2 linked regions of the Jeotgalibacillus aurantiacus genome follow. The main gene of each other region encodes a partner of the protein of the gene in region 2 in a complex. Links are inferred from orthologs where the notes say so. Each region holds a gene or a part of one and is shown on either strand. Other genes may lie near its edges.

Evidence for each region.
Region 1: holB (region 2) and dnaX share a complex: the UniProt entries of both Bacillus subtilis proteins name them as parts of the DNA clamp loading complex. The link is inferred for Jeotgalibacillus aurantiacus from one-to-one orthologs.

The regions. Positions count from the first base shown.
Region 1 is NZ_JACNMS010000011.1:13,645-17,768, forward strand. Bases 1-2,886 are described here. They hold dnaX (DNA polymerase III subunit gamma/tau), read left to right. Parts: upstream 1-537; coding sequence 538-2,235; downstream 2,236-2,886. Other genes in these bases: tadA (tRNA adenosine(34) deaminase TadA), read left to right, coding at 1-31; H7968_RS17615 (YbaB/EbfC family nucleoid-associated protein), read left to right, coding at 2,256-2,576; recR (recombination mediator RecR), read left to right, coding at 2,585-2,886. In the rest of the region: more of recR, read left to right, coding at 2,887-3,181; H7968_RS17625 (YaaL family protein), read left to right, coding at 3,196-3,411; H7968_RS17630 (pro-sigmaK processing inhibitor BofA family protein), read left to right, coding at 3,469-3,720; H7968_RS17635 (SHOCT domain-containing protein), read left to right, coding at 3,826-4,124. UniProt on the Bacillus subtilis protein: Part of the beta sliding clamp loading complex, which hydrolyzes ATP to load the beta clamp onto primed DNA to form the DNA replication pre-initiation complex.
Region 2 is NZ_JACNMS010000010.1:5,443-10,911, forward strand. Bases 29-2,917 are described here. They hold holB (DNA polymerase III subunit delta'), read left to right. Parts: upstream 29-915; coding sequence 916-1,920; downstream 1,921-2,917. Other genes in these bases: H7968_RS17450 (cyclic-di-AMP receptor), read left to right, coding at 109-438; H7968_RS17465 (PSP1 domain-containing protein), read left to right, coding at 1,913-2,740; yabA (DNA replication initiation control protein YabA), read left to right, coding at 2,754-2,917. In the rest of the region: more of yabA, read left to right, coding at 2,918-3,128; H7968_RS17475 (tRNA1(Val) (adenine(37)-N6)-methyltransferase), read left to right, coding at 3,227-3,970; H7968_RS17480 (GIY-YIG nuclease family protein), read left to right, coding at 3,954-4,253; rsmI (16S rRNA (cytidine(1402)-2'-O)-methyltransferase), read left to right, coding at 4,219-5,103; H7968_RS17490 (AbrB/MazE/SpoVT family DNA-binding domain-containing protein), read right to left, coding at 5,446-5,469. UniProt on the Bacillus subtilis protein: DNA polymerase III is a complex, multichain enzyme responsible for most of the replicative synthesis in bacteria.

The sequences.
Region 1 (4,124 bases), on a different replicon or contig from region 2:
GAAGAAGAGCCAGTTAAAAGATCCTGATTGATTTTTTAGCGGACAGATAGTATACTAAATTTTGCGTCGTCAAATGGCGTTTATGATTACTGGTCTCATTTTTGCCGTGCTAGGTGGGGAATTAGCGGTGCCCTGTATTCGCAATCCGCTCTAGCGAAACTGAATCCCTTCTCGAGGCTGCACATGCTTTTTGGTCTGCCTTCTGTAAGTGGTGTTGACGTCCGGGTCCTGCGCAATGGGAATTCATGAACCATGTCAGGTCCGGAAGGAAGCAGCATTAAGTGGAAGCTCTCATGTGCCGCGGGGTTGCCTGGACCGAGCTAACTGCAGAAGTAACGCTTGGGGCTGTCAGTCGACAGAAGGTGCACGGCATTTTAATTTATATCATCAAGCCATCCGGTTCATGCCGGGTGGCTTTTTTGCTGCGAAAAAGAAGGGCATTTTTCAGGACCCATCTTTCGCTTCATCGTTTCCTGACTGCCTGAATTGCGTTATACTGGATGAAGGACGATTATGAGATCGACAGGAGGGTAATTCATGGCTTATCAAGCGTTATACCGCGTCTGGCGGCCGCAGGAGTTTGCGGATGTTGTTGGACAGCAGCATGTCACGCGGACGTTGCAAAACGCCCTCTTACAGGAGAAAATCTCCCATGCCTATTTATTTTCCGGGCCACGTGGTACCGGGAAAACGAGTGCTGCCAAAATTTTAGCGAAGGCAGTGAACTGTGAGCATGCTCCGGTAAGGGAACCATGTAATGAATGCACCATCTGTAAAGGCATCACAGACGGCTCTATTCCGGATGTGATTGAGCTTGATGCCGCTTCGAACAATGGTGTGGATGAGATTCGCGATATTCGCGATAAAGTGAAATACGCGCCAAATGAAGGGCGCTACAAAGTATATATTGTCGATGAGGTTCACATGCTGACAACGGGTGCATTCAATGCTCTGTTAAAAACGCTTGAGGAGCCGCCAAAGCACGTCATCTTTATTTTGGCCACGACTGAACCGCATAAAATTCCACTCACGATCATTTCCCGCTGTCAGCGCTTCGATTTCAAACGGATTACGTCTCATGATATTACCGGGCGCATGATGCATATTGCCAGCGAGTCCGGCGTAGAGTATGACGAAAAAGCGATGCATATAATTGCCCGCGCAGCAGAGGGCGGAATGCGTGATGCACTCAGTCTGTTTGATCAGGCGATTTCATTCAGTGGTGAAAAAGTGACGGTTGAAGATGCCCTGACGGTAACAGGCTCGATCGGGCAGGATCAGCTGACGGCCCTGATGCAAAAGTTGAATGAACATGACGTTGCCGGTTCGCTTGATCTGATTCACCGGTTACTCGAGGACGGAAAGGATCCGGTGCGTCTGACAGAGGATCTGATTATGTACAGCCGTGATCTCCTCTTGTATAAAACAGCGCCGGGCCTTGAGGATTCGATGGAGCGGGTGCTGTCAGATGAAGCGTTTAAGGAAATGGCGGAGCAGATTCAGCCGGAGCAGCTGTATCAGTATATTGAAGGGTTAAATAAAACCCAGCAGGAAATGAAGCTCTCGAATCATGCAAGAACCCATTTAGAAGTAGCGGTTGTGAAGCTGTGTCATGTTGAGCGCGCGGCTACGGCAAGCGCGGCGGACATTCCGGATCTCAAGCAGCTGATCAGCCGGGTCCAGCAGCTGGAAGGCGAACTGAAACGGCTTAAGGAAAACGGCGTTCAGGCAGCACCGGCAGAAACCCAGCAGCCTGCCGCACCGAAAAAAGCAGCCCGTTCGAATACAATGTATAAAGCTCAGGCTGGCCGGATCGTTGAGGTGCTCCGCAACGCAACGAAAAATGACATCAGTCAGATCAAAGGTCGCTGGGGGGATATGCTTGAGAGCATGAACCGTCAGCAATTAAGGTCGCTGACTGCCCTTTTAAACGAAGCGGAACCTGTAGCAGCATCTCAGGACGCTTTTGTGTTAAAATTTAAATATGAGATTCATTGCAAGATGGCAATGGAAAACAATAAGCTGACCGACACGATGCCGTCTATTTTACAGGAGCTGACCGGCTCTTATTATTCAGTCATTGGCGTGCCTGAAGATCAGTGGCTCGAAATCCGCGAAGACTTTATTCAGAATCAGGATATGCCTGAGGGAGAAGATGCGGAAGCAAAGGAAGATCCGCTGATTGAAGAAGCGCGAAAGCTTGTCGGACCAGATTTACTTGATATTCAAGACTAAAAACTCGGAGGTAATCAAACATGCGTGGTATGGGAAATATGCAAGGTATGATGAAGCAGATGCAGAAAATGCAAAAGCAAATGGCGAAGGCACAGGAGGAGCTTGGTGAAAAGCGTCTGACTGGTACAGCTGGAGGCGGAATGGTGACGGTAACCGTTACTGGCCATAAGGAAGTTGTAGATGTAGAAATCAAAGAAGATGTTGTGGATCCTGATGATATCGAAATGCTGCAGGACCTTGTACTTGCTGCAACAAACGAAGCAATGAAGGCAGCGGACGAGTTGACCAACTCTACGATGGGACAGTTCACTAAAGGCATGAACCTCCCAGGGATGTTTTAAGGAGCCATATGCATTATCCGGAACCAATATCGAAGCTGATCGACAGCTTTATGAAACTGCCAGGAATCGGGCCGAAAACAGCGGCCCGACTGGCGTTTTTTGTATTAGGCATGAAGGAAGACACGGTGCTTGATTTCGCCAAGGCGCTGGTCAACGCCAAGCGGAATCTCGGTTTTTGCTCCGTGTGCGGACATATCACGGATCAGGATCCATGCTACATCTGTGAGGACCAGAAGCGCGACCGCAGTCTGATCTGTGTCGTACAGGACCCGAAGGATGTCATTGCCATGGAAAAGATGAAGGAATACTCAGGTCTTTATCACGTTCTGCACGGTGCGATCTCTCCGATGGATGGGATCGGCCCCGAGGACATTAACGTGCCGGATCTGTTAAAACGTCTTCAGGATGACGAGGTTCAGGAAGTGATCCTCGCCACTAACCCGAATATTGAAGGGGAAGCAACGGCGATGTATATCTCCCGTCTGCTTCGTCCATCCGGCATTAAAGTGACCCGGATCGCCCACGGTCTGCCGGTAGGAGGAGACCTTGAATATGCTGATGAAGTCACCTTATCAAAAGCGCTTGAAGGGCGCAGGGACGTATAAAGGAGCGCTCTTACATGCTGTTTCGTAAAAAAGGGAAGCTAAAGCAGGAATTCGATGATAAGCTCGTCGATCTCATGCACGACACAAGAGATGAATGGCAGCAGCAAAAAGGACTGGCTGAAATGAGCCTTGAGAAAAGTCCTCAGCTGATCGCTGCAGAAAAAATGGCGGAAGCACGTTATTTCTATTTATTTAAAGAAGCCCGTCACCGGAAAATTGTCATAAAATAATCTTCACACTCATACAATGTGTATACGGACCATCCTATAAAGGGGGAGCGGATACACGTGATCTGGCTGTGGGGAGCAGGGACGCTCATTACCGTATTGATGATCTTTACGGTAGGGATCGTCCCTTTTTTAAAATGGATGTGGCGGATAGGAACAAAGTGGATTGTCGGGCTGGGGCTGCTCTTTATCGTCAACCGTTTCGGACAGGAGTACGGTCTTTACGTTCCGATGAATCCGGTGACGACCGGGATTGCAGGGATTCTCGGGATCCCGGGCACGGCAGCATTGATCTTTATTTTCAGAGTATAACGATGAAGTTCCCTATAAAAGGAGAAGTGTTTTCCTTTTATAGGGAACTTTTTTGTGTGCCGTGCGTAGAACAGAGGACGAAGGAATCGAGAAGGAGTGAATCACATGAATCGTTATCGTGTAAAGCCGAGTAAAGGTGTGTCGTTGCTTGCGATGGTAATGGGCATAGCGTTTGTAGTGATCGGCGTTACTGTTATCATGCCAACAGCCGGCGCTTTCGGGGCAATCTGGACAGCTGGTGCAGCAGGCATTACGATCTTCCACGCGGTGAATGTCTTTTCAGTTAAAGGGGCTTCTACCTATGAAGCAGACGTGGAGCTCGGTCAGACTGAACAGCCCGGAGGAAATTATGAAGATAAAATCCGTCAGCTTCATCGTCTAAAAGAGGATGACCTCATTACAGA
Region 2 (5,469 bases):
GTATAATAAAGACAGAACCATTTTTAGATAGACCAAATGCCCGTTGACCAGGTGTAAATCTGCCACGGTATGATAAAAATATGATTAAAAAGGAAGAGGGTGGAATGGATGAAACTAGTTGTCGCTGTCGTACAGGATCAGGACAGTAATCGTTTATCAACTGCATTAATGAAGAATAATTTCCGCGCTACAAAGCTTGCGAGTACAGGAGGCTTTTTGAAGTCGGGGAATACAACATTTATGATTGGTACAGAGGATGCCAGAGTGGATAAGGCGCTTGAGGTGATTAATGAGAGCTGCCGTTCACGGGAGCAGATGGTTGCACCTGTATCGCCGATGGGCGGAAATGCGGATTCTTACATTCCTTATCCGGTTGAAGTTGAAGTTGGCGGAGCCACGGTTTTCGTTCTGCCGATTGAACAGTTTCACCAATTCTAAGCAGACGGAGTGAGTCGATCACATGAAAATTAATCAGGATCTGCGTGTGGGAGCGAACCGTCTTCAAAATGGCCCCCAGGCTCAGCCGAACAGCCAGTTGAAGTTTGGTGATCTTGTTCAGAAACAGGACCAGAAGCTCCAGACAGATCAGCTTGCGAGGCTGATGGGGGATGTGACGGCAGCCGGTGATCGCCTGGCACGCTCACGTAATTTTAAGGATCTCGCCAAGTTTAAAATGCTCGTAAAGCGTTTTGTGAAGGAAACCGTTGAATATGGCATGAATTTAAAGCAGTCCCATTCATGGAATGAATTCGGTGAGGCCGTAAGCTGCGACTCGTGGAAACGATTGATGAAAAGCTGGCAGCCCTGACGGAGAGTGTCATGAAGAGTGAAAAGGATTCGATTGATGTGCTTGATCAGATCGGCGAAATCAAGGGTCTGCTGATTAACTTATATACGTAAAAATGAGGGATTTACATGGCTGAATCGTGGGAAGATTTACAAAAACGGCAGCCGCTTGCTGCAAAAATGCTGATGAACAGCCTGCAGAAAAACCGTGTGGCGCATGCTTATCTTTTTGAAGGTGTGCGCGGCACGGGTAAAAAGGAAATGGCATTATTTTTAGCGAAGGGATTGTTTTGCCGGCAGCCGATTGAAGGCGTTCCGTGTATGGAATGTGATCAGTGTCACCGGATTGCGCAGGGAAATCACCCGGACGTTCATGTCATTGAGCCGGATGGCTTATCAATTAAAAAAGAACAGATCCGGCTGCTTCAGGAGGAGTTCAGTAAAACAGGGATGGAATCCAGACGGAAAACGTACATCGTCAACAGCGCGGATAAGATGACGGTTCAGGCCGCCAATTCCCTGCTGAAATTTCTTGAGGAGCCGCATCCGTCCACGACTGCGATTTTACTGACTGAGCAGATGCATCAGATGCTTCCGACGATTTTGTCCAGGTGTCAGCACGTTGGGTTTAAGCTGCTGACTGCTGTTTTCTTTAAGGAAAAGCTGGTAGAAGAGGGCGTTCATCCGACGATGGCCTCCGTCTTGTCCAAACTGACGAATCAGGTGGAGGAAGCGGTTGAGCTGAGTACGGATGAGTGGTTTGTACAAGCCCGAAAAATCATGTTAAAATTATACGAAGTGCAAAAGACGGATCCCTTTGAAGCCATGACACGGGTTCAAAGCGATTATCTGCCGCATTTTAAAGAGAAATCACAAATTGATCAGTCGCTCGATTTGTTTCTTCTTATATATAAAGACCTCCTCTATATCCAGACGGAAAAGCTTGACCACCTGTCTTATCCGGACTGGCTTGATACGTTTCGTACAGATGCACTCCAAACGTCAGCGCGTCAATTATCCGACCAGCTGGCTGTCCTGTTAGAGGCCAAACGACAATTGCAACAGAATATGAATACACAGCTGCTTATGGAGCAGCTGATGCTTAAATTGCAGGGGGGATCTGCACTTGTATGAGGTAGTAGGTGTCCGCTTTAACAAAGCGGGTAAAATATATTATTTCGACCCGAATCAGCTGAACGTAACGGTTGATGATTATGTGATCGTCGAGACGGTCCGCGGGGTCGAATACGGTAAAATTGTTACTGATGTCAAGGAAGTGGACAAGAATGATGTGGTCCTGCCACTGAAAAAGATTGTCCGTCTTGCTGATCAGAAGGACCGCCTTTCTGTTCAGGAGAATAAAGAAGAAGCCATGCATGCTTATGAGGTTTGCTCAAGTAAAATCAGTGAGCATGATTTAGATATGAAGCTCGTGGATGTGGAATACACATTTGACCGCAATAAAGTGATTTTCTATTTTACCGCGGATGGCCGGGTGGATTTCCGGAACCTTGTAAAGGATCTGGCATCTGTGTTCAGAACCCGGATTGAGCTTCGGCAGATTGGTGTCCGCGATGAGGCGAAAATGCTTGGCGGAATTGGTCCATGTGGCCGTATGCTTTGCTGTTCAACGTTTCTCGGAGATTTTGAGCCGGTATCGATCAAGATGGCAAAGGACCAGAATCTGTCGTTGAATCCGGCGAAGATTTCCGGACTGTGCGGCCGTCTGATGTGCTGTCTGAAATATGAGAATGACGAATATGAAGCAGCAAAAGAGGAAATGCCGGACCTTGGTTCCTTTGTTCAAACACCTGAGGGAAGAGGAAAAGTCGTCGGGCTGAACATGCTTGAACGCGTTCTTCAGGTTGAAATGAAGGAGCAGGACCGTACGCTTGAGTACACACTTGAAGAAATTATGAATCAGGATGTTGCATCAATTCAAGCCACAGAGTAATGAGGTGGAGTTCGTGGATAAGAAGGAGTTCTTTGATTCAGTTGCCAATATGGAACAGCAGATTGGTCAATTGTATCAGCAGCTTGGCGAATTAAAGCACAATCTTGCTGATATGATGGAAGAGAATCATTCACTGCAGATTGAAAATGAGCATCTGCGCAGAAGGCTGGAACAGCTGGGGAACTCACAGGAGCCTGCCGCCGGCAACAAACGTGGCGGTAAAGGAAAAGCGTCGGAAGCTGACAGCCAGAGCACAGACATAGGAGAAGGATATGACAACCTTGCCCGTCTTTATCACGAAGGCTTTCACATTTGTAACATTCATTTTGGAAGCCCGCGTAAAGATGAAGATTGCCTGTTTTGCCTGTCCTTTTTAACGAAAAAATAACGAACATAAAAGGCTGGCGTTGCGCAGTCCGGATGGTGATGCTGTCCGGCTTGTGTCATGTCAGGCTTTTTTTCATGATCATGAGAGGAGAAAAAAGCATGAACTTAATAGGTGATGAGCGGCTGGACTATCTGCTTGCAGAGAACTTAAGAATTATTCAAAGTCCAACCGTTTTCTCCTTTTCATTAGATGCGGTGCTGCTCGCGCGATTCGTCTCTGTCCCGATTCAAAAAGGGAGCCTGATTGACCTTTGCTCAGGCAATGGGGTGATTCCGTTACTGTTGAGCTGCCGGACAAAAGGAACGATTACCGGGGTCGAAATACAGGAGCGGCTCGCTGATATGGCACAGCGCAGCTTTAATTACAATGAATTATCAGACCGTCTGCGGATGATTCAGGAGGATCTGAATGTGGTAACGCCACAGCTCGGTCATGCGAAACATGATGTGGTGACCTGTAATCCCCCGTATTTTTTAACGCCTGGAAAAGAAGAACTGAATGAAAATGATCATCTGACGATTGCCCGTCATGAAATCATGTGTACCCTTGAAGATACCGTGCGTGTCAGCAGTGAATTGCTGAAGCAGGGAGGAAAGGCTGCGTTTGTTCACCGTCCAGGGCGTTTGTTAGATCTGATTACATTGATGCGTCAATACCGTCTGGAGCCAAAGCGGATTCAATTCGTCTACCCGAAAGAGGGAAGGGAAGCGAATACGATTTTAGTGGAGGCGGCAAAGGATGGAAAAGCAGACGTGAAAATTTTGCCTCCATTATATGTGTATGATGAAAATAATGAATACACACCTGACATGAAGGAGATTTTATATGGAAAGAGAGACTGACCATTATTTTTATGTCCTTTATTGCCGGGATGGTTCTTACTACGGCGGCTATACCATTGATCTTGATCGCAGGCTCGAGCAGCATAATGCCGGGACCGCCTCAAAATATACGAGAACGAGAAGGCCGGTTGAAATGATTCATCATGAAATGTTTTCGACAAAACGGGAAGCGATGCAGGCTGAATATGCGTTTAAAAAACAGACACGTCGCCAAAAAGACCGTTATTTAGAAGAGAGGAGGGAATGTCATGCTTCAAACGCAACAAAGCTTTCATCAACCTGACGCAGGAAGGTTATATCTCGTTCCGACTCCGATTGGAAATCTCGAGGATATGACATTCAGAGCGGTCAGAATCTTACAGGAAGCTGACATCATTGCGGCAGAGGATACACGCAATACGATGAAGCTGTGTAATCATTTTGAGATTTCGACAAAGCTTGTCAGTTATCATGAACATAATAAAGAAGAAAGTGGGCGCAAGCTGATCCAGCAGCTGCTTGAAGGGAAGCAGGTCGCGCTTGTCAGCGATGCCGGCACGCCTTGTATTTCAGATCCGGGGTATGAGCTTGTGAAGCTTTGTCTTGCTGAAGGCATTAATGTCGTACCGCTGCCTGGAGCCAATGCGGCCGTCACAGCACTGATCGCCTCGGGACTCGTTCCACAGCCGTTTTACTACTACGGGTTTCTCCCAAGACAGAAAAAAGAGAAGCGGGAAGAGCTCGTTTTCTTATCAACAATGCCGGCTTCCTTCATTATATATGAATCACCGCACCGTCTGAAGGATACGCTGAAAGAACTAAAAGAAGCGGTGGGACCGGAGAGGCAAATGGTGATCTCACGTGAGCTGACAAAAAGGTTCGAGGAATTTATCCGCGGTTCGGTGGAAGAGTGCCTGACGTGGGCCGGTGAAACGGAGCTTCGCGGAGAATTTTGCCTCGTCATTGAAGGCGGCTCAAAAGAAGAATGGCAGCAGGAGGAAGGCGTCTGGTGGTCAGAGCTTTCATTGAGTGAGCACGTGGAGCATTATATGCAGGAGAAATCGATGACCTCAAAAGCGGCCATTAAGGAAACAGCAAAGGATCGCGGATTGCCAAAGCGCGATGTGTATCAGGATTATCATGTTGATCATTAAAGAAAACAGCTCTTTCGGGGGCTGTTTTTTGGCGTGGCAGTGGGGAGGTTGTGGGAATTGTTGTGTTACCGGAAAATTTTGTATCGATTCACTATTTAATTGTATTGTTCAATGAATGTAATGTACTGTTTCACAGATTTATTGTTCTGTAATGCTATTGAAGCACTGGAATTGTTATACTCATCAGGTAGAGTGTACGGATTCAGCAGTCAGATTGTATCGTTTCAACAATGTTTTGTATTGTTCCGCGTGTTTTGACCGGCCGCATTTACCTAACAACCCGCATCGAGGCCGCAAAAAAAAGCTGCTCCTCATCGGAACAGCTCAAATGTTACTTATTGATTAAGCACCTTGAAGGTTGCTTTG